2 linked regions of the Desulfatibacillum aliphaticivorans DSM 15576 genome follow. The protein of the gene in region 1 interacts with the protein of each later gene in a pairwise test. Links are inferred from orthologs where the notes say so. Each region holds a gene or a part of one and is shown in the gene's direction. Other genes may lie near its edges.

Region 1 (12,172 bases):
CATGGCGTAGCCAAGCATCAGGCGGTCCAGGCCGCTTTCCCAGGTGTTATCCCCGGTGGCGGGCAGGCCCAGAGCCTTGCGGCTGTCTGCGTTGGCGCCCCATCGCACCCTGGTCTTGGCGATCCACCGGGCCAGGGTTTCCAGATCCTGCTCCGAAAAGCCGAACTTCTCCGCCACGGCGGGGAGACCGGCCAGATCCAAGACGGCCGCCGCCTCAAACCGGCTTTGGCAAAGGTCAAAGATTTCCAGAAAAGCGTTCACGCTGGGGCTGACCGTGCGGACTTCCTTGTGAGCGATGCAATAAGGCAGGCGAATTCCCCCTGGGCCGGGCGAGGCGAAAACCGCTTCCACATAGGGCGCGAATTTGTCCATATCCGGCGCCATGACCATGATGTCCTGCGGGTCCAGGTCCGGGTCTTCGTCCAAATACTTTAGGATATGATCGTACAAGACTTCCATTTCCCGCATGGGGCTGTGGCAGTTATGGATCGCCAGGGAGCGGTCTCCAGGAAGCGGCCGCGCCTTTTCCTGCGTTTTCCGTCCATCCTCTTCCTTGAATTCCAGAATCTCCCCCTGGATCATGCCCAATAGGGACGTGTGGTCCGGAGACTCGTACAGTTCCTGGGGATGGCAATCCAGCCCGGCGACCAAGCCCAGAAAATCCCGACCCACTCCGCCCAGGGACGCCAACAGGGCGTTGCCTTTTTCCAGGTACAATTCTTCGGGACGGGTGAACGGGCTCCGGGTGGTAATCCGGGTGATTTGCTTGTCCGAAAAGGCGTGAGCCCAGTATTCCTTGCAGGGATTTACGTGAAAAAGATACACGGGCAGCATACGCCCCACGCCGGAGAAAACGTCCAGGTGGAAAGGGGGCATGCCCCAAACGCCGAAAAGCGAAATTCTTTTGGGCAGGACGCCTGGACGGGATTTGCCGGACCTGAGCGCCTTGAAAAAATCCGTACGCAGGCCAGGCCGGTGCCGGTTGTTAAAACCCTGGCTGATTTCCCGCCACAAAATGGCCTGCCAATGCCCGCCCTTGCCGTGGTCCCAGTTCAAAATCATTTCCGGCCGAAACAGCATATACCCGTCAAACACTCCGGCGATGCGTCTGCTCAGGCCGAACTGCTTGCGGCCGTCCGGGTCGTCCTGCAGATAGCGTTGGATTTCCGTAAACGGCGGTTCTTCCATAAACCGGGCCAAAGCGTCCATGATCCGCCATGTCATGGCCCAGGGGGAGAATGGGGACTGCTCCTCGTTTTCCATGGGAGGAATTACGCTGGCGAACAGTTCGTGCATGTACGCATTGGGCAGCGTAACCCGGAGGTTTGCGCATGCGCCGTTGATTTTCGCCATTTCCAGGTAAAGCCATCGGCCCATCACCGGATTTTGGGTCAAAACGATTTCCTGCTCCAAAGGCGGCAAAGGATCTTTGACCAGCAACTTCGCCAGTTGGGCGGCCAGAGTTTGCAGGCTGTTGCTGGAATAGACCCGGAGGCATTCCTCGCCGAATACGGAGTCGAATCGATTATTGGGCATGGGCTTTCCAAGGCGTTGCGGATTATTTACGTTTTACATGCGTATTGCCGTTTATTTAAATCAATCGGGCGAGCAATGCAAGGGAGCTTTAAATGGCGGGAAGAATCACGTGAAAAACAGCGCCCTTTTCCGGGTTGGACTCCACGCTGAGGGCGCCTCCGTGCTTTTTTATGATGGACAGGCACGTGGCAAGGCCCAGGCCCATTCCTTTTTGGGTTCCTCGGGTTTTGGTGGAAAAATACGGCTCGAAAATGCGGGATCGGTTTTCGAGGGAGATGCCCGGACCTGTGTCGGAAAAGGAAATTCGGACGTAAGCGCCGGGCGGCAGGGTAAGAAGGTTGTTTTCCTCCAGGATCACATTTTCGGCGGAAATTTTCAGATCCCCCCCATCTGGCATAGCTTCCTTAGCGTTTAATACAATGTTCTGGACGACCTGTCCCATCTGCACAACGTCTGCAGAAACGGGAAAGATGCTGGGCAGCATGTTGTAATGCACCCGAATGTTGGAGCCCGCCAAAAGAGAGTCGGCCCGCTGCTTTATAAGCTGGGAAATATTGATTTCCTCCTGCAAAGGCGCGCCGCCGGAGGAAAAGGTCAGAAGCCGTCCGGTCAGGCTGCGGGCGTGTTCAATGGATTCGCACGCATTTAAAAGCATTTTCTTATTAGGGTCGTCCGGGGCCATGTCTACAGCCACCAGCTCCGCATTGCCAAGGATCAGGGAAAGCAGATTGTTGAAGTCGTGGGCTATGCCTCCGGCAAGTACTCCAAGAGACTCCATCTGCTGCAGCTTAAGCTGCTCCTCCTGGAACTGATGATGCTGCGTGACGTCCCGAATCACAAAAACGCCGCCCGTAATCACCCCGCGTTTATCCCGTATGGGGGCGCCGCTCAGGCTGAAAAATTCCCTTCCTCCCTGCTTCCGAATAATGTCGTTGGGAAAAACAAGAATTTCGCCCTGGGCAGTGACCCGCCTGAAAAAAGAGGGCAGCAGTTCCGCATGTTCGAACGCGTCGGCGGAAAAAAGGCTTTCCATGGATTTTCCGGCCAAAACCTCCTGGGCGGCGCCAAGGACGATCTCCGCTCTCATGTTGGCCGTGAGCACGCAGAGGTCTCTATCAATGGTGATGACCGCGTCTCCGATCCCTTTTAATATGGCGCTGGTTTTTTCCTTTTCTTCGTAAAGATCGGCCAGGGCTTTGTTCAGGGCGCTTATGGGCAGGCGGCGCAGGGCCAAAAAGCTCATGAGCCCGGCCAACAGCCCAACCAATACGGCAACGGCCGTTTTTTTCAACAATCCCCGGTAAGAGCGTTTTAGGACCACCGCGCCCACTGGCTGGCCGGATATCCAGAAACGCTTTTCCAGGGTGATGGCGGGAAAAGGCGCTTCATGGGGAATGTCCAGCACCACGTTGTTGTCTTTATCCAGAATCTGTTTGGACACGCCTTCCGGCACGTCGCCGCCGCTGCGGTATAGAACCTCCTCTATCCGGTACTCCATAAAAGGCCAAAGCCCCGGATACTGGGCGGCGAAGTTGCTGACCATGCGCGTGGTGATTTCAGCGGCAGTGCTGACAACGGCTTTTTCGTGCTGGTAAGCGGTGGCGAAATACACAAGGGGGGTTCCCAGCGCGATCACGCCGGATATGATGGCGGCGATAAGTGTTGTGATAGCGCTGATGCGATCAGACATAGGCCTCTCAATAGGTTGCTAAGGCCTTAGGTGGCCCGTGTCCTCCAGAATTTTTACTCCCCTGTCGGAAAAAACAAAGTCTGCAAATTGCCGGGCCGCAGGACTCATGCCGGGCCTGAATATCATGTAATAGGTTTTGAAATAAGGATATTCGGGATTGACCTTGCCGTCTATCAGGGGCGGAGCGCCTTCCAGGGAAAGAATATTCACCGCTCTTTTCTCGGCCATGATTTGCCCCAAGGACAAGGAGGCGAGCGCCCCTTTATTGGATTCCAGCAAGTCTGCGGTATCCTGATCCGTTACGGCGAACATCATACCACGACGGGCAAGGGCCTTGTCTACTGCTTTATCCAGTTCAGGAGTCATGGATTTGATGTATAGTGTGTCAGACTCCTGAGCGGGGCGCACAATCAGGTGGATCGGGCCGCCGTCCGGCCAGGACTGGATGTCGCCCGAATAAATTCCCTCCAGTTGCTGGTACGTAATACTTTCGCCGGAGGAAGCCGCAGTGGTTGCAAAAACAAAGGGCGCCCTGGCGTAGATCTTTTGCCAGAGCCCCTGCGCCTTTTCCTTGTCCTTTAAAGGCCGCACGCTCAGGCTGAAGTCGATGCGTTTTTTGGCCAAAGCCTTAATTCCCCCGCCGCTGCCCAGGCTTGGCAAAACCTTGACGGAAACTCCGGGATGCTCGGCCATATAGGCTTCCGCCAAAAGGCTGAATGCGCCCAACGCGGAACCGCTGCCGCCCACCACAACATCGGCGTCCAGGCCAAGGCCGCCCTTGACGTCCTCCGCAAAACATACGCTTACCAGGAATCCGGCCGTACAAATGAACGTCAAAATCACAACTGTGGTCATGCGGGATTTTTTTGAAAAATTGCGCATGGTTCCTCCGGATGATCGTAATTTTGATAAGGGGTTAGTACGACTCCCTCCTCAACACCGTTCTTGGAAGCCGTTCCAAAAACCGGGAGGGGCGATACAAATAGGTCATGGACGCCGCGTCGAAAACATCCGTGGGATGCACGAAAAACAGCTCCTTTTTCGCCCTGGTGGCCGCCACGTACATCAGGCGAAGCTCCTCTTCCAGGCTTTCGCCCTCTTTGGCCACGGCCTGGCGCGAAGGAAACCGGCCGTCCAAGGTCCATATGACGAACACCGCCTCCCATTCCAGGCCCTTGGCCGAATGGATGGTGGAAAGGACCATGCGGTCCGGCGGGGCTTCGCCCACAGCCAGGACGTCTTCCACTGTGCTGGTGGGAGGCTCCAGGGTGACGTCGTGAATAAACTTGGCAAGATCGGCGCCGTAACGCTCCATCATGGAGACAAGCTGGTCCAGATCCTTTTGGCGTTTGGGCCAGTTGTCAAAGTTGCTCTCCAAATAGGGACGGTAGTACTCCAAAACCTTCTTGCCGACGTCCGCCACCTTTTGTCCGGGCCGGGAAATATCCTTGATCAAATCCCGCAAAGCATTAAACCCGGATTTGTATGAAGGCGCAGGCTTGACGGCGGCCAGGCCCGGGCCGGAGCAGATTTTATCCGACAAGGTCTGGGCGGTTTTAGCGCCCACTTTATTCAACAGCAAAAGGGCGCGATGCCAGCTCAGCTTGTCCGTGGGAAAGGCGGCGATCCGCAAATGCACCAGCGCGTCCTTGATATGGGCGGATTCCATGAACTTGAATCCCCCGTATTTGACGAATTTGATTCCCGCCCGGGTCAGCTCCACTTCCAGGTCAAAGGACTGATACCCCGCCCGGAACAGGACGGCGATCTCCCGCAAGGGAATCTCCTGGCTTTGCAGCCTCTTGATTTCGTCCACCACGAAATGGGACTGGGAATTCTCATCCCGTGTACTTACCAGGACGGGCGCGGCCCCACCCTGGAGATTGGTGAACAGGGTCTTGCTGTATTTTCTGGTCGCCTGCTTGACGATCTTGTTGGTCACGTCCAGTACGGGCTGGTAGGACCTGTAATTCTCCTCAAGCCGGATGATTTTTGTGCCCGGAAACACGTCTGGAAAGCGCATGATGTTTTCAAAGTTGGCGCCCCGGAATCCGTATATGCTTTGGCAGTCGTCCCCAACCACCATGACGTTCTGGTGGCCCTCGCCCAGGTATCTGAGGATGTCCGCCTGAATCAGATTGGTGTCCTGGTACTCATCCACCATGATGTAATCGTATTTTTTGGATATGACGTCCCGGATTTCCGGCTCCGTGGCCAGCATAATGCGCATATGCAGCAACAGGTCGTCAAAGTCCATCAGGTTTTCCTGGGACTTGGTCATGGCGTACTGGGTGTACATCTCGTCCAGGATGTCTTTGTGGGGAATGAAGTGGTTGTATTCGGAAAACAGGATTTTTTCCACGCTCATGCCCGTGTTGGCGCTTCGGCTGAAAATGGACGCGACCGTCCCTTTACGAGGGAAGTTCCTCACGCCTTTGGGAACCAATTCCTTTTTCAGACGGTCGATGAGCGCTTCGCAGTCCGGCCTGTCCAGGATGACGAATCCCGGGTCAAAGCCCAGCTTAAAGGCGTAGCGCCTAAGCATCTGGTGCGAAAAAGAGTGAAACGTGCCGCCTGCGACGTCGTCGCAGTCCATGCCCAAAAGCACGCCCGCCCTTCGGAGCATTTCCTCCGAGGCTTTGCGTGTGAAGGTCAAAAGCAGGATGCGGGCCGGCGGCGCCCCGGAGTCCACCAGACGGGCCACCCGATAGGTCAGGGTGCGGGTTTTGCCGCTGCCCGCCCCTGCGATGACCAGCATGGGCCCCTCCAGGGTGGTTACCGCCTCGTACTGGGATTCGTTCAGGTCCTTTTCGTACTGGATATTGGATGCCATAATCAGGATTTTTCCTGGTAGTTGGTCAGGTCGGAAACAAAGTCCATGAAGTCCCTTTCGGCCAGGAACTTGGTGATGATTTTGTTCACCGCTTCGGACGTATCCACCCGGTATATTCCCTTGGCGTCGGCGCCTACAGCCTCCTTGGCCTTGGCCACAATGGTTTTCAGAGCCTCTACGGGAATTTCGATGTTGGCGTTGATAAGCAGGGTCTCGGTATTATCGCTCATGGGTTTCTCCCTTTTAATCTATGGAAATTGCTTGCGGTCTTGCGTTGCTGGAAGATAGTATGTAACTATTGATACCCTGTCAAGAAGGCGGGTTAACCATAGCGATAATGGCGTTTTCGTCCGAACTTCAAATAGCTGCACAGGCCTGCAAAAGGCGTTGTTTACGGAGGCGAGTATGGACCTTGAGTTGTTGAAGAAATATGCGCAGGTTTTCTGGTGGGGATTGACCACGGCCAGGGTGGATAAATACAAAAAAGGCGACTCCATTTTAGTCAGGTACGACCGGGCCGCCATGGAAACCGCCGAAGTCCTCCAGGCCATGCTTTTGGAGCAGGGCATGAACCCCATTCTCCGGATGAGCTACACCCCGACCATGGAACGGCAATTCTACGAGCTTTCCAGCAACAAGCAACTGGTGTTCATCCCACCGGGAGACGAGGAGCTTTTTCAGAACATCAACGGCAGCATCAGCCTGATTGCCCCGGAGTCTCTCACCCATCTGGCGCACATAGACTCCTCCAAAATGGGCAAGGCCGCCGTGGCCCGCAAGCCGTTCCGGGACATCCTGGACAAACGGGAGCAGGACGGCGCCTTCGGCTGGACCTTGGGCATTGTCCCGACTCAGGAACTGGCCAAGCAGGCCAAATTGTCCCTGAAAGCCTACACCGAGCAGTGGATCAAAGCCTGCCTGCTGGATCACGACGACCCGGCCAAGGAATGGCAAAAGCTGTTCAATCGCGCCACCAGCCTCAAGGCCTGGCTTAACGGGATGGATGTGGATTATTACCAGGTAAAATCCGCCAATACGGACCTCAAGGTCGATCCAGGCGAAAAACGCCGCTGGATCGGCATTTCCGGCCATAACATTCCCAGCTTCGAGCTTTTTCTCTCCCCGGACTGGCGCGGAACGGAAGGGGTGTATTTCGCCAATCAGCCCTCGTTCCGGAGCGGAAACTACGTCAAGGACGTCCGCCTGGAGTTTTCCAAGGGCAAGGTGGTGAAGGTTACGGCCAAACAGGGCGAGGATTTTGTGAAAAAACAAGTGGCCATGGATAAAGGCGCGGGCCGTTTGGGCGAATTCTCCCTGACGGACAGAACCTTCTCCAAAATCGACAAGTTCATGGCCAACACCCTGTTCGACGAGAACTACGGCGGCAAGTTCGGCAACTGCCACGTGGCCATCGGAGCCTCCTACGCCGACACCTACTCCGGGGACGCCAAGGAACTGGACGCCGACCTGAAAAAGAAATTGGGCTTCAATGACTCCGCCCTTCATTGGGACCTGGTGAACACGGAAAAGAAAACCGTCACCGCGCACCTGAAATCCGGCGAGTCCCTGGTCATTTATAAAGACGGCGAATTCACGGGCGCAACCGCCAAGTGAAGGAACCGGGAGTCAGACGGGGCGCCTCCCAACCTCAGGATGCCTATCTGGAGGTGGCTGTCGCCGCGCCTCTGGAGCAAACCCTGACCTACAAGCTGCCCCAGGATCAGGCGCCCCTTGCCGAGCCCGGCAAGAGGGTGCTGGTCCCCATGGGGCGGCGCAGGGTCACGGGCTATATCCTGGGGCCTGCACCCAAGCCCGAGGGCTTTAAAGCCCGGTCCATCCTGGATATCCTGGACGAGCTCCCCCTGTTTCCCGAAGCCATGGTTCCCCTTTTCCGGTGGCTGGCCGATTATTACCTCTATCCTCTGGGCCTGACCATCAAGGAATCCCTGCCTTCCGGCGTTAACCACCTGGAACTGGCCATGGTGCAAATCCTGCCTGAAGGGGAAAAAGCCCTGGAAGCCGGCCAGGCCAACCCCAAGGAACAGCGGTTTCTGGAAATTTTGCTGACTGCGGGCGCCACTGCCCAGAATCAATTGGTCAAAAAGGCGGGCAAAGGCGCTTCGGTCTCCACCATTTTGACCATGCAGCGTAAAGGCTTTGTGGAGATCAACCGGGTCATGCAAAAGGGCCGGGTCCGCTCCAAGACCGAAACCTATATAAAAGCCTTGAAAGATAAAAGCGACGCCCCGGCCCGGCAGAAATCCCGGCACAAGATCCTGGAAATTCTTCCCAAAGACGGGGAAATGGCCATGCGGGCCCTGAAAAAGGAGGTTCCGTCCGCGCCCCGTTGGATTTGGGAGATGGAGGAGGCCGGGGAAATCCAGGTGTTTGAAAAAGAGGTCTACCGCGATCCCTTCGGCGAGCCCATCCCGCCCGACGAAACCCGCTTCACCCTCACCTCCGAGCAGGAGGTCGCATACAAGGAAATCACGCAAGCCCTGGGCCGGGGATACAAATCCATCCTCCTCCACGGCGTGACCGGCAGCGGCAAGACCGAGGTGTATCTCCGGTGCGTGGAAAAAGCCCTGGAGCAAGGCCTTTCGGTCATTGTGCTGGTGCCGGAGATCGCCTTGATTTCCCAGATGCAAAGGCGCTTTTTGGCCCGATTCGGCGAAAAAGTGGCGGTGCTCCACTCGGGCCTGACCGACGGCGAACGCCTGGACCAGTGGATGCGCATCGTCCGGGGCCAGGCGCCCATCGCTTTAGGCGCGCGTTCGTCCATTTTCGCGCCGGTGAAAAATCTCGGGTTGGTCATTGTGGACGAGGAGCACGACGAATCCTACAAACAGGACAGCCGCTTGCGGTATCAGGCCCGGGACCTGGCGGTCATGCGATGCCACATGGAAAAAGCCGTGACCGTGCTGGGATCGGCCACGCCGTCCATATCCTCGCGGCATAATTGCGCCAACGGCAAATTCCAAAAGATCAGCATCAAAAACCGGGTGGCGGAGCGGCCTTTCCCGGAAGTCACCCTGGTGGATCTCCGCAACACAACCACAGGTCAAAATCGCTCCCTTTTGACCGACGTGCTTAAACATCATCTGACTGAAACCCTGGCGAAAAACGAACAGGCCCTGCTTTTCCTCAATCGCCGCGGGTTCGCCAATTTTCCGGTCTGCCTGGAGTGCGGCGGAACCATAACCTGCGCTCATTGCGACGTGTCCCTGACCTATCACCAGGAGGACGGCTGCTTCCAGTGCCACTACTGCGGCTTTTGCCAGGACATAACAAAAGGCTGCCCCTCGTGCGGCTCCCGCAAACTTAAGATGATGGGCATGGGCACGGAAAAGGTGGAAGACTCCCTCCGGTCCATGTTTCCGCAAGCCAGCATAGGCCGGCTGGACCGGGACACGGCCGCGAAAAAAGGCGGGCTGGTCTCGGTTTTGAAGGGCCTGCGAGAAAAAACCACGGACATCGTGGTGGGCACCCAGATGATCACCAAAGGGCATGACTTTCCCAACATCACCCTCGTGGGCGTGGTGTGCGCGGACCTCTCCATGGGATTTCCGGACTTCCGGGCCGGGGAGCGGACCTTCCAGCTATTGGCCCAGGTGGCGGGCAGGGCGGGCCGCGGCGAAAAGCCCGGCCGGGTGGTGCTCCAGACCTACAACCCGGAGCATTTTTGCATCACTACGGCCTGCGCCAACGATTATGACGCCTTTTGCAACGAAGAGCTAAAGTTCCGGCATCAATTGAAATATCCCCCTTTCGCCCGGCTGGCGCAAATCCGCTTCACCGGGGAGGATTCCAAGGAGACCGGCGCCTTCGCCAATTCCATAGGCGAGGAATGCCGCAAGCTCCTATGGGCTGAAAAAGCCTTTAAGAATTCCGTCCAGGTGTTGGGGCCCATCCCGTCGCCCATTGCGCGGATCGCTCGCATGCACCGGTGGCAAATGCTTTTGAAGGGGTTGGATCACAAGGCCTTTCGGGCATACCTGAGGCAGGTGAACCGGATCATCCAAAGCAAGGCCGGGGCCAAAGGCCCCACCGCCGTCATTGATGTTGACCCGGTGAACATGCTATAATTTTATTTTTCACCACCATTATTTTTACGGAAGGGTTTGCACATGGAAGACAAATTAGAGGCTTTTCAGGACTTTTATCCGGACGATTACTCCCATTGCTACGGCTGCGGCAGGCTGAACGAGCACGGCATGCAGATCAAAAGCTATTGGGACGGCGAAGAAAGCGTGTGCCGCATCCACCCCCGGGATTATTACACCGGCGGGATGAAGCACATTGTTTACGGCGGGCTTATCGCCTCGCTCATCGACTGCCATGCTGCTGGCACGGCCGCTGCCGCCAAGATCAAGGAGCTGGGCCAGGAAATGACCCGGGAGACCATGCCCCGGTTTGTCACCGCCAATTTGAATGTGAATTTTAAGGCGCCCACGCCCATTGGCGCGGAGATCGAGCTTCGGGGCAAGGTATTGGAAATCAAGGGCCGCAAAGTGACCATCGGCGTGGACTTGATCGCCGAGGGCATGGTCTGCGCCGAAGGCCAGGCCTTGATGATCCAGGTCAAGGAAACTCTGTAATAAGGGGTCAAGTCTTTGGTTGACTTTTGGCGGCCTGGAAAAGAGGTTTAAAAGTCAACCAAAGACCGACTTCCTAATATGAAATTTAAGTTACTGCATCTACGGTTTATGCGTTGTTAAGAGATGTCGCCGATCACAATTTATTTTTTATCATGCTGAAATAATTATATTTTGCTGTCTTATCCGCCTTCCAAAAGTTCTCAATTCGAATATTTCAAGAAGAGCGCACCATGGCTGAGCTATGCATTAAAATCCTATGTACAAGATATGAAATGTCCACAGTGGATATATTTTGTTATTCTGGATGTCTCTCAAAAGCCCTTTATTTGCGACCGGCCCTTTATGAGCGCGCCTTTTCCGCTTTTGACAGGGGTGTTCCATATTTACACCGGAATTCCAGTTTTCAGGGGTTATTTTCTGGAAGTAATTTAGGCAGATAGGCCGGGAAGACGTATTTTTTCTATCAAAGAATTCCCGCTTTGACCGGCCAGTGGCGGCATCGTTTTTTTTATGTTAACACCAGTCGAAATGAACGCCTTTCAGAGGCGTAACCGAGCTGTTTAATCCTGGCGGAACGGCGGAAGCCGCTTCGCCGCAAGCCGGAGGGGACCGCCGTCATTGCCGATGCCGGCGCGAGGCATGCCAAGTATACCGGATAGAATCGGCTTGCAACTTAACTTTAAGGAGGGGGATCATGATCTGGCAATTAAAAAAGGCTTACTACCGGACTTATCAATACGGATTGGGGTTGGGGATGAAAGTGTCTCCCTGGCTCGAGCCGGAAATCATAGACGGCCCGGACAGCGTTAAGAAACTTCCCGCTGTTATTAAGGAAAAGGGGTTTGAAAGGGTTTTGGTGGTCACGGACGCGGTGCTCATGGGACTGAACCTGCTCGACACGCTTTTTGAGGCTTTGAAGGCGGCCGGCATTCAATATTTCGTTTACGACCAGGTGCAGCCCAATCCGACCATTGCAAACATTGAAGGCGCGCTGGATGTATACAACGCGAACAAATGCCAGGCCATCATTGCGTTCGGCGGCGGATCTCCCATGGATTGCGCCAAAGTGACAGGCGCACGGGTGGCCCGTCCCGGGCGTTCGGTGGTTAAGATGAAGGGGCTGTTCAAGGTGATCCTTCCTGCTTTGAGAATGGGCTCTTTGCTTCCGCCTATGCTTTTTGCGGTGCCTACAACCGCCGGCACCGGCTCCGAGACAACCATCGCAGCGGTGGTGTCCAATCCTGAAACCCACGAAAAATTTCCGGTGGGGGACTTCGTCCTCCGGCCGCGGTACGCGGTTTTGGACCCCATGCTGACGCTGGACCTGCCTCCGCACATCACGTCTACGACAGGTATGGACGCCATGACGCACGCTGTGGAGTCCTATATCGGCAAGTTTTATAATAACGAAAGTACGCGCCTCAAAGCCATAAAGGCCATCCAGCTCATTTTCGACAATATCGAAAAAGCCTATAATAACGGCCAAGACGTGGAAGCCCGTGGCCAGATGCTGCG
Region 2 (11,757 bases), on another replicon or contig:
ACCTGGTCTCCGCCTTTTTTTGCAGGATGTACAGGGCGGTTTCCATGTCCAGTTCACCGTTAACGCCGTTGTTCTCAAAATTTTGAACATCGTACCCGGCCAGGGCCTGGAGGCAGAGGACGGCGTCGTCCAGGTCCAACAGGCCGGAGGCGTTGATATCCCCCTTTAAAGGATTGTACAAGCCGATTTCCTCCAAATAGGGTTTGTCCGCATGGGCGTTATAGATGGGGGGAGTATACAGGTAAAGGCGCCCCTCCACGGGTTGAATCACCATGGACTCCACCGTGGCGACGGCAATGACCAACCCAGTGCCCTCGGCCAAAATCGGGTCGGTTTCATTTTCCTGGTCGGTCATCATGGCCGCTATATCGGCGACAGCGGCGGCCCTTCCCGGGTGAGCCTGGGTGTTAGGCAGGAATTTGGCCAACGCCACAAACCGCTCCCATTTTTCGGCCGTGCTGAACCCCAATTCCTCTTCCATAATCGGATAGTATCCGTTGCGGTCAAAATCTTCGCTATAGAAGCCTTCATTATAAGTCCCGGGCCAGTAATCCCCGGCGTAATCGGACTCGCGGTTGCAATACTCCCAGCAATTGGTTTGCGGCTCGGCCAAGGTGCAGTCGTCCGGTTGATCCGCGTCATAGGCGTAACAGGTTTCATTTATGTAGTCGCAGGCGTGATCCATGGAATAGTAACCATATTCGGCTATGTCGGCGACATCCAAAGCGCCCGAGAAGCAGCCGGAAGGACAGAGCTCGCAGGGATAAGGCAGGCCGGGGGGCAGGACGAATCGGCTTGTGACGGCGACCATGTTTCTCCGGCCTCCCCAGGAAACCGTGGTGGGATACAAGTCGGCCTCCCATCCCCGAAGTCTGCCGGGAAGGGATTCCTCATTATTCACGGTCTTGCCGCAAGGATGCTCCTGGATCATGACCTTATTGGAATCGGCGAGGAGCAGGCTATGGCTAAAATGGTACTTATGATCCTTGGTGTAGCCGTGGATGCCTTCGTCCCCCCCCTGGGCTCCGATTTCGTCCAGGTTTTCCAGGGCGTAGCGAAGGTCGAAAAGAATGGACCTGCGGCCGGTTTCCAGAAAGGGGACGCCGGACAGGCTGGAACCGATAACGGCGCCGAAAAGACCGTCGCTTCGTAAACCGGTGATCGTCCCGGCCATACCCATATAGCCGATATTGACGAAGGAATAGGAATCGCCCTGGTAAATGGTGACGGCTTGCAGCTTAAGGGTGTCTGTAGTGACATAGGGCAAATCCAGATTTCTTCCAATTATGGGATTGCCTGTGTCCGAATAATCTCCGTAAACCCCGAATCCCGAGCAAGACACCGGTTGAAGCGCGTCGTAAAGAAACTGATATAGAATGAACTCGTTTGCAGACAACGCCCCGTCGCCTAAAACGTCATCCGCCGTCAAATCCAACTGGGAGGCCAGGCCCTGCATCTCCTCCTGGTATCGTTGGTCAACCTTTGAGCCGGACTGCATATCCGCGACAAGTTCCGGGATATGATCGCCGCTGGCCTTGGAGTTCATGAGGTCGTCAAAAAGGCCCTGGGCGTTCAGGTTCAGGCTGTAATAGCCGTTGTACAGGCCCACCAGGACCTCCAGGCTTCCGGCCAACAGGCTGTCCACCAGAACCGGAAAGTCGGGCTCCTGCTCCAGAATTTGGGCGCCAAGGTCCTGGCCGACCTCCTGGGAAGTCCTGTCTCCCGAGGCGTCGACGCGAAAAATATGCGGCGCAGCCCCCCCCGACCCGATAAGCAAAAAGAAAAATATAGACGCACTGATGCAAACAGCTTTCAATTGGAATCCAAGGCGCATGATTAGGCAAGACCTTTCCGGTAAGAAAACGAACAGAAGATAAACTCCCTCCAAGTTTATAGTCGTTTTTTCCCGGTGGAAAGTGACAATTCCTCTTTAATCAATTTACTTCCATATCCCATGGGCCGGAGTTTGGCAATTGGGGCATGCTCCGTCCACAAGTTCGTTCCTTTGAATGACGTACCCCATCCGGTCAATCAACAATTGCCCGCAATGATGGCAAAAAGTGCTTTCTCCGCCCTGACCTGGGATGTTCCCGGTATACACGTAGTGCAGCCCGGCCTTGCGGCCGATTTCAAAAGCCTCAAACAGCGTGGAAGGCGGCGTGGAGTTCCTGTCCGTCAGTTCGTACATGGGATGAAACCGGCTGACATGCCAGGGAGTCTGCGGCCCCAGCGATTCAGAAATGAATCCGGCGAGCCGGCGCAGTTGGTCCGGATCGTCATTGAGGCCGGGGATAACCAGGGTGGTTACTTCCAGAAAAATTCCGGCCTCGTTCATGCATTTCAGGGAGTCCAGAACGTTTTCCAGCTTCGCCCCGCACATTTCTTTGTAAAACTCAGGGGAGAAAGCCTTTAAATCCACATTGGCGGCGTCCAGGTACGGGGCGATCATCTCCACCGCCTCGGGGGACTCGTATCCGTTGGTCACAAATACGTTGCGGATGCCCTCCTGCCTGGCGAGCTTGGCCGTATCGTAGGCGTACTCAAAATAAATCGTGGGCTCCGTGTAGGTGTAGGCAATGGTTTGGCAGCCGGTTTTTTTTGCCTGGGCCACCACCTGGTCCGGCGGGAAAGGCCGTCCCATGATTTTCCCGTTATGGTCCCGGGGCATTTGGGCGATGTTATGGTTCTGGCAAAACCGGCATTTAAAGTTGCACCCTACGGTGGCAATGGAAAAAGACCGCGACCCGGGAAGCACGTGGAACAAGGGCTTTTTTTCAATGGGATCGTCGCTGGCGGCAATGGCCTGGGCGTAAACCAGGGTATACAACTCCCCGTCCCGGTTCTCCCGGACTCCGCAAATTCCTCTTTTGCCTTCTGGAATAATGCACTGATGGCGGCAAAGGTTGCACTTAACCCTGGAGTTCTCCATGGGTTGGAAAAGATATGCCTTCATGATTGCAAACCCCCGGGTAATCTCGATAGCAGGCCAGAAGTTTTTCCTTGCGGGAAGGCTCGACCCTCAGAGGGAGGGGCCTTGTCCTGAATTTGGGATTGAGTACGACTATCATGCCGCAAAAAGCCCCTGTGGGCGCTCGCTGTACGATGGGGGACTGCTCCAGTTGCAAGGATCTCTGGCCGTAGACTCCGGGCAATTGGCAGGTGGTTCTCCACCGGATCGGCGCGTCCCCCGCCACGGAGCGGATCAGGGACTTCATTTCCCAGACCGAAAAGAACTGGGCTTTGTTGTAAACCGTTGCGGAAAAAAGGCCTTTAAGCCTGCGCTGCAGGCCTTTGATGGCGTAGCGGTTGAGAAACCCCACAAACAACTGATCTTTGGCTACCCGGCAGGCCTCTTCCAGGCATGCTTTGGGATCTTCCACGAACTCCAGGGTGGTGACCAGGGAGGCGACGTCAAAGCTGTTGTCGTCAAAGTCCAGGCTCTCCCCCAAGCCGGGATGGAGATCCACCCGGTTCCCCAGACGCTCCCTGGCTTTTTCCAGCATGGGTATGGAGGGGTCCAGGCCGGTGCAATTAAACCCCTGGCGCAAAAAAAGCTCCAAAGACCAACCTGTTCCGCACCCGATATCCAGCAGCCTGCGCCCCTGCCCCTTACCGAGCATACGGGTCATGAGACGCATTTCCAATTGCGCTGCGGCCCTTCTGGAAGGGTCGAAAAGCCAGTCGTCGTAACTGGCGGCGTCTTGAATTTCGAACACGTATCCCATACCATAAATAATAGGGCATGATGCCTGATTTTTCAACTATTAATCATTGAAGGCGCCTTTTTCGGGAAGTGCTTGACACACGCCCCGGCAACCGATACTTTCATGCCTTAATAAATCATCCGAATGAACTTCAAGCAAAAAGGGAGACGTTGAATGGCGGGATTGAATAAAGTAATGCTTATCGGCAACTTAGGCAGAGACCCTGAAATCCGTTACACCGCCAGCGGCCTGGCCATTGCAAATATCAACCTGGCGACCACCGAAAGGTTCAAAGGCGAAGACAGGACCGAGTGGCACCGGGTCGTGGTCTTTGATAAACTGGCGGAGATCTGCGGCCAATACCTCACAAAAGGCAAGCAGGTTTATTTTGAAGGGCGCCTCCAGACCAAGGAGTGGACCGACAAGGAGGGCAACAAAAGATGGACCACCGAGATTATCGCCAATAATATGGTCATGCTCGGAGGACGCGGGGAAGGACAAGGCCCTTCCAATTATCAGCCCAGGCCGGCCCAAAGGCCCGCCCCCCAAAACAACGGATATCAAAACAACGGCCCTGCGGACGGAGGCTACCAGGATGATATGCCCGGACCTTCCTACGACCAGGGCGGTATGGACGATGACGACATCCCCTTCTAAAGAGACGCATCTGCGGGACGTGCCGCCTTCCGACCATTGATCTATAAAACACAAGCCCTGAAGACGCTTTACATAGCGCTTTCAGGGCTTTTTATTGCCAGGCGGTATTCTCCCTGTGGGGGTTGCGTTTTTTTTTGACCCAAGCCGAAAAAGCATGTAGGCTGCGTTGTATGCGCGCCTTATGTGAATAGCGTTCAGTCCATATATTCTCTATGGCGCCCGTTTGGGCCAATAATTTTATATTCAATATTTTTGAAAATTGTTCCGATAAGGACAACTGCGTCCATAGAATCCTCCGATAGGCGCGACTTATTAAGTAGCTGTAATTTAAGGATCATTTTCTATATGAAACATGCTTTTAGATGGCAATACACCATCTTTTTTATTGGCATTATCCTGTTATATCTTTTTAACATCTTTCTGTTCAGCAATGCGGGACACGCAGATGTTGACCAGCCTGCATACCCGGAAGCGTTGTCATTAACCCAGGCTGAAAAAGACTGGCTCGCCCGGCACCGTAAAATCCGCGTGGCCGGACCCCGGAATTTTCCTCCCTTTTATTTTTACGAGGACGCCCCGGAGCCCAAAGGCGTAACGGCGGACATCATGCGGGCCGTGGCCGGGACGCTGGGGGTGGAGGTTGAGGTTATCCCGGACATTCCATGGCCCCAGGTTTTGGAAATGGCGAAAAACCGTGAGGTGGACTGGATACCCTGCGCTGCAGTCTCTGAGCCAAGAAAGGCCTTTTGGAGCTTTACCGATCCATTTATGTCCTTCCCCATGCTCATCATTGCGACTCCGGACACCGGTTTTATCGGCGGCATCCATGATCTGAACGGCAAAAAGTTGTCCGGTGTGAAAAACATCGCCTGGAGGGACTGGCTGGCGAAGGCGGGCGTTTCGTACGAATGGATTCCGGCCGCCACCCCTTTGGACTCGCTTCGCATGGTGAGCGAAGGCAAGGCCGACGCCACCATCGAAAACCTGGCGACTTCGGTGTACAATATAGATAGGTACGGGCTTTCCAACCTCAAGGTGGCGGCCCCCACGGCCTATGAAGCGTACAGCCTGCATTTCGCCGTGCGAAACGATTGGCCCGAACTCCAATCCATCCTGAACAAGGCGCTGGCGGCCATGCCCAAGGAGCAAAAAAACGAAATCAAGGGAAAATGGTTATCCTTGCGTTATGAGCACGGGATTCGGCTGCAGGACATTCTGATATGGGGGGCGGGCATCGGCGCATCCCTGATTTTGATTATTGGCTTGATCCTGGCTTGGAACAGGCGGCTGGGTTGTGAAATCGCCTTAAGAGAGGCCACGGAGCGCGATCTGCACACCTCTTTGAGCATCCTGCATGAAACCCTTGAACAGGCACCAATGGCCATTGAAATTCTTAAGAAGGTGGACGGCCGGACACAGCTGCTCATTGAGAATCAGGAGTCCCAGAAAATCAAAGACGCACTTTGTTGCCTGGGCGACGGGGAGGATGAATTTGCTCTTGAGGACTGTTTTGAATTGGAGTTTCGGGATATTGCATCAAGCACTCCCATCTCCTTTTCCATGCTGCCGGCGCAAAGGGCCTTTGCCGGAGAGACCGTGGAAAATGAGCGCATCATGGCCATTGGCCGGGACCGGCGCCAGGTTCCTTTGGAAGTGAGCGCCTCGCCTGTTTATGGGAAAAATGGGGAAATAGAGGCGGTCTTCAGCGCATTTTCAGATATTTCTCTGCGCCTGCAACTGGAGGAGGACCAGATGCAGTCTCAGAAAATGGAGGCCATAGGCACTTTGGCGGGAGGAATCGCCCACGATTTCAACAATATTCTCAGCATTATGATAGGCAACGCCGAATTGGCCGCCGTGGATGCGCCGACGTGGAGCCCCACTTACGCCAAGCTAAACGAAATCAAATCGGCCGGCATGCGGGCGCGCAATCTGGTCAGGCGCCTTCTGAGCTTCTCGCGAAATACGCCCTTATCCAAGCAGCCCGTGCTCTTGTCATCCATCGTAAACGAGTCAGTGGGCCTCTTGCAGGCAACCTTGGCCGCCAATATTAAAATTCGCTGCACCGGCCTGGAAAACGAGGGGATAATCCTGGCGGACGCCACTCAGCTTCATCAGGTCTTGATCAACCTGTGCACCAACGCCGCCCACGCCATGGAGGAGGAAGGCGGGATGCTTGATATCAGCGTGAAATCCGTGGAGCTGAATGATGATGACGCCGCCCGGAACCTTAATCTGGAAGCCGGCTCATACATTCGGCTGGAAGTTGCGGATACGGGAACCGGCATGAGCAAGGAAACGGCGGATCGCATCTTCGATCCTTATTTCACCACCAAGGGATTAGGCAAAGGAACGGGTTTGGGCTTATCGGTGGTGCATGGGATTGTCCGCTCCTGCTCCGGCGCCATTGAAGTGGATACCGCCCCCAATCAAGGAACCCGGATCTCCATTCTTTTTCCGGCCTCGGATCAGGCCCTCCCGGAGCCGGAGCCCGCGCCCGGGCTTCCGGAAGGGGGGACGGAGAGAGTGCTCGTGGTGGATGACGAGCCCCAGATTATTGAAATGAACACCCTGATGTTGGAGAAATTCGGATATCAGGTCACTTCGTTTACGGACAGCCGGGAGGCGATTAAAAGATTTCTGGAATCTCCCGACGATTTCGATGTGATAATAACCGATATGGCCATGCCCACTCTTTCGGGCGATTTATTGGCCCAGAAAGCCAGGGCTGTCAGACCCGACATTCCCATCATCATTTGTACGGGTTTTTCTGAAAAGGTGCAAAAGCTGAGGGAGTTGGACCTGGGCGGGGTCACTTATCTCCGGAAGCCCATATCCATGAACGAATTGGCTGCTGAGGTCAAAAGATCCCTGCAAAAAGCGGCGTAGAAAGCCCAGGCGGCTATACGCTCCGGGTGCGGTCCAGGCTCTGGCGAACAATCCGGGCCAGCTGATTTTGCTCCAAAGGCTTCATCATGCGCACCCACGAGGATGACTGATCCGCATCCTCGCCGCCGTCGCCGTCCGACTCGCTGTAACCGGAAATCAGGATAATCGGCATGTCTTGACGCTCCTTACGAATGCGTTGGGCCAGCACTTCCCCGGTCAGGCCGGGCATGGTGAGATCTGTAAGGATGAGATCCACGCCGTTGGGGTCCTGCTGAAAAACCCCCCAGGCGGTCAAGCCGTCCGGCGCTTCCATGACATCATAGCCAAGGCGCTCCAGAGCCCTTCTCGTGACCTTTCTCACCGCGGATTCATCATCCACCAGCAAAATGCGTTCTCCGTTTCCCAAAACCTTTTCATGGGATTCAGGAGCCTTGACTTCCTGACGGGAGGCCGGGGCGGCCGGCAATAGTATGTCGAACCGGGCGCCTTTTCCCGGCTGGCTGAAAACCTGAATGACGCCTCCGTGCTTCTCCACCATGGCGTGCGTGACGGCCAGGCCCATTCCCGTGCCCTCCCCCACCGGCTTTGTGGTGAAATAGGGGTCGAAAATCCGATCCATCACTTCCTGGGGCATTCCCTCCCCGGTGTCGATCACGCTGAATCGCATGTACGGTCCTGAGTCGGGGGGAAGCCCTGGAATCACCTCCCGGGGTGAAGGCTGAAACCGTTCCAGCCGCAACTCCAAAACCCCTCCCCTGGAAGCCATGGCCTGATAGGCGTTGGTGCACAGGTTAAGCACCATCTGGTGCAGTTGGGCCCTGTCTCCAATAACAAAGCCGGCGTTGTCTTCCAGGTGGGTTTCTATCCGAATTGTGGAAGGCAGAACCCCTTTGATGAAAGTAATGACGTCATCCATTATGGGGCGCGGGTCCTGGGGATGCAAAGACTCTTTGGCCACGTGGGAAAAGGCCAGAATCTGCTTAACCAGCTCCTTGGCCCGATGGGTGGCTGTGAGAATGCCCTCCAACTCCTCTCGCACCGGGCTGTCCTCCGGCACGTCTTCCAGGGCCATTTCCGCGTATCCCATGATGGGATAGAGGATATTATTGAAATTGTGAGCTATGCCTCCGGCCAGGGTCCCGACGGCCTCCATTTTTTGAGACCGGCGCAGATCGGTTTCCAGCCGGAGCTTCTCCTCTTCGCTCTTGCGGCGCCCCGTCACGTCCATGAGCGTCCCCTGGACGCCCATGATCACGTCATTTTTTCGAGCCGGCCGGTTGGAGGAATACACCCAGCGGACCTCTCCGGTTTTGTCCAACACCCGAAATTCATGGGACCAAGCGTATCCGGCCAGAACATCCCGAAAACGCTTGGCCACTTCTTCCAGATCAGCCGGATGAACGAGCCGATTGAAGTCTCTCCCCAATAACTCCTCGGGATGATATCCCATCAAGGTTCTGATCCTGGGATTGATGTAAGTAAGGCTCCCTTTTTCATCCAGAGAGTAGACCACTTCATTGATGTTCTCCACCAGGTCGCGATATTTTTCCTCGCTCTCCCGGAGCAGCATCTCTTTTTCCTTGGCGTAGGTGAGGTCCGTAGCCAGGCAGACGATGCCCGTTACATCGCCGTTGTCATCTTTAATAACGGACCGCGACATGCTGACAGGCAGGGAGTCTCCCCCTCTGGTTCGTAAATTGATCTCCCGGTTTCTGAAATTGCTTCCATGGACGATATCGTTCCGGAGGCCTTCCACCATCTGGTCTTCATGCAAAAATTGGCTGATATGCCGCCCCACCATCTCTCCTTGGCGCATTCCAAGCATATCCATGGCCTGCTCATTGGCGATGGCCAGTACGCCGTCCTGATCCAAAAGCATCAATCCGCTGGGCATGTTGGAAACAATGCTCTCGGCGGCCAGAGACGGGGTCAGATCCAGAAAACGGTACCGGGACATGGCGTAAACAATGCCGCAGCAAAAAATAAGCATGAATATGCTTTCCAGCTCGGGAACGGAAGTGGCGCCAAAAACAATGCTTAGCGTCGTATTGATGGTGATTGGAATGGCGGAAAGCAGCAATGAGATAAAAACAATCCGGGCCTGGGTCTTGCGGGGCCCCGAATGAGGCCTTTTGGCGTATTGGCAGCTTATAACCAATAGGCTCGCAATGCACACCATTTCGTACAACAAAAACAAATACGCCCAAAGCGTGTCGCCGAACACTCCGTACCACCCAAAAGGCTGCAGCTCGTGCCTGACCACAATGTTCCCGGTAAACTGCTGATAGAGCAGCATCCCGGGCAACGCTACGAATATCGCCCAAAACCATTTGGTCCGAAAAATCCACTCCCGCCCGGTAAAGGCCAAAACAAAACACAGACCCGCCCCTGGGGCGAATATCCATCCAATGGCGTTGACGCTGGATAAAATCGGTTGAAGCTCCGCGGTGGAAAGAGGGTGATGCTTGAACGCCATCCCTCCGTTCCAGATGCTGAAGCATACGATGAGTATGGAGCACCACCGCCCCGTCCAGGAACGAAAGTCCTTGCCGGTGACATGCACGGCCAAAACCAAACCAAACGCCATGGATAATATGTGCAAGGACGACAAAAAGGTCATGAACGCTCTCAAAAATGCCGCAACAAAACCCTGAATGGGGCGGGGAGTCGGTTTAAATTTGAATACGGCTATTGAACTATAACACGCTGTCATACGAGTCAAGGGAGCTTACGCATCCTCCATGAAATTCAGGCAATTATGCAATATCATAACATTATTTAAAAGCACATAATTGTATCATGTATCAAATTTTCCCAGGTCTCAGCACAAAAAAAAGAAATGTCGGCGCTCTCTCGTCCTTTTGCCGGCTTCCCGGATGCTTTTTCTGAGGCAGGGTCTCATTCGCAGCCCTTAAATGAAGTGTTTTTCCTAAGAAGGCCTGCAAAAGGCGGCATTTACACTCCATATAAGTTAATTCTTGTTATTTTTACCCCCTTAAGGTAATTAAAAAAACTTCTTGATAAAAATATTAACAAAAAGATACAAATACCTATTATCGTTCGGCTCCAGTACCTGGGGTTATCGTCATTTTCATAAAGAAAGGGAGACTTATCAAATGAAACGCATTGCCACTCTGTTTGTGATCGCCTTGCTTTGCCTTTGCCTGGCGCCGTCAGCTTTCGCCGGCGACAAGGTCATCAAAATGTCCACAACCACCAGCACCCAGGCCTCCGGGCTGCTGGACATCCTGCTTCCTGCGTTGGAAAAGGACACGGGCATTCAGGTGAAAGTGATCGCCAAGGGAACGGGCGCAGCCATCCGCGACGGAATGGACGGCAACGTGGACGTTATCTTCGTGCACGCCAAATCCCGCGAAGAAGCCTTTGTTGCTGAAGGTTACGGGACCAAGCGCTACGCCGTCATGCACAACGATTTCGTGATTTTGGGCCCCGCCTCCGACCCCGCCGGGATCAAAGGCGACGCCAGCGCCGCCGACGCCTTGAAAAAGATCGCCCTGGCGAAAGCCTTGTTCGTGTCCCGCGGCGACGATTCCGGAACGCATACCAAGGAGCAGGCGCTGTGGCAGGCCACGGGTTTGCAGCTTGAAGAAAAAACCCAGACCATTGTCAAAAAAGGCAAGGAGGTTTCCGTAACCGCCGTGCAGCCCAATGGCGACTGGTACAACTCCATTGGCCAGGGCATGGGCAAAGCCCTTACTTTTGCGGAAGAAAAGGCCGGATACGTCATCAGCGACAGGGGCACGTATCTCAAGTACAAATTCGGAAGGGACCAGGGCCTGAACCTGGAAGTGCTTTGCGAAGGGGATCCTTTGCTTTTCAACCCCTACGGGGTCATTCCCATCAACCCCGAAAAGTTCCCCCATGTTAAATACGACCTGGCCAAGCAATTCGCCGAATGGCTGGTTTCCGCCCGTGGACAGAAGCTCATCAACGACTACCGCCTGGTGGGACGTCCTCTGTTCATTGGAGACGCCAAATAGAAGATTTTAATAAGGGAAAGGCCCGGAATGCTTTCCGGCCTTTCCCTGTTTTAATCTCGATTCATCCGCCTTAGTATGTTACCAACTCAAAAGGACTGCTTTCTGACCCTAAAGAACTTTGGATAACCGTGGACTTACTGATTGACAGCTTTTGGTCGGCCTTGCTGCTGCTGGCCAGCGCCGATGAGGAATTATTGAAAATCGTCAAGGTTTCTTTGACGGTTTCCGGCTTTTCCACGCTTATCGCGGCTGTTACGGGAGTCCCGCTGGGCTTTTGGGTCGCCTTCGGCCGATTTCGAGGGCAAGGCATGGTCACCACAATCCTTCACACCTTGCTCGCCTTGCCCACGGTGGTTGTGGGCCTGTTCGTCTACGCTTTTATTTCCCGCCGGGGAATTCTCGGCCCGCTGGACCTTTTATACAGCCAGCAGGCCATGATTATCGGGCAGTCCATCCTCATTATTCCGGTCGTAGCCGCCTTTACCATCACCGCTGTTAAAAAAGTG

Evidence for each region.
Region 2: the proteins of priA (region 1) and G491_RS0100980 interact in binary tests that used the Escherichia coli proteins (3 or more experiments, as listed by UniProt). The link is inferred for Desulfatibacillum aliphaticivorans DSM 15576 from one-to-one orthologs.

What each region holds. Positions count from the first base shown.
Region 1 is NZ_AUCT01000018.1:138,948-151,119, reverse strand. Bases 7,270-10,406 are described here. They hold priA (replication restart helicase PriA), read left to right. Parts: upstream 7,270-7,669; coding sequence 7,670-10,144; downstream 10,145-10,406. Other genes in these bases: G491_RS0116210 (PaaI family thioesterase), read left to right, coding at 10,187-10,406; G491_RS0116220 (aminopeptidase), read left to right, coding at 7,270-7,673. Outside these bases: recC (exodeoxyribonuclease V subunit gamma), read right to left, coding at 1-1,536; G491_RS34075 (two-component system sensor histidine kinase NtrB), read right to left, coding at 1,625-3,226; G491_RS31120 (substrate-binding domain-containing protein), read right to left, coding at 3,245-4,108; G491_RS31115 (ATP-dependent helicase), read right to left, coding at 4,143-6,059; G491_RS0116225 (hypothetical protein), read right to left, coding at 6,062-6,289; more of G491_RS0116220, read left to right, coding at 6,465-7,269; more of G491_RS0116210, read left to right, coding at 10,407-10,657; G491_RS0116205 (iron-containing alcohol dehydrogenase), read left to right, coding at 11,352-12,172.
Region 2 is NZ_AUCT01000001.1:215,704-227,460, forward strand. What follows is about bases 2,898-5,619. They hold G491_RS0100980 (single-stranded DNA-binding protein), read left to right. Parts: upstream 2,898-3,878; coding sequence 3,879-4,361; downstream 4,362-5,619. Other genes in these bases: amrS (AmmeMemoRadiSam system radical SAM enzyme), read right to left, coding at 2,898-2,953; G491_RS28915 (class I SAM-dependent methyltransferase), read right to left, coding at 2,910-3,716; G491_RS33160 (response regulator), read left to right, coding at 4,707-5,619. In the rest of the region: G491_RS0100965 (C45 family peptidase), read right to left, coding at 1-1,816; more of amrS, read right to left, coding at 1,940-2,897; more of G491_RS33160, read left to right, coding at 5,620-7,250; G491_RS33165 (PAS domain S-box protein), read right to left, coding at 7,264-9,870; G491_RS0101005 (ABC transporter substrate-binding protein), read left to right, coding at 10,367-11,251; G491_RS0101010 (ABC transporter permease), read left to right, coding at 11,380-11,757. UniProt on the Escherichia coli protein: Plays an important role in DNA replication, recombination and repair. Binds to ssDNA and to an array of partner proteins to recruit them to their sites of action during DNA metabolism. Acts as a sliding platform that migrates on DNA via reptation.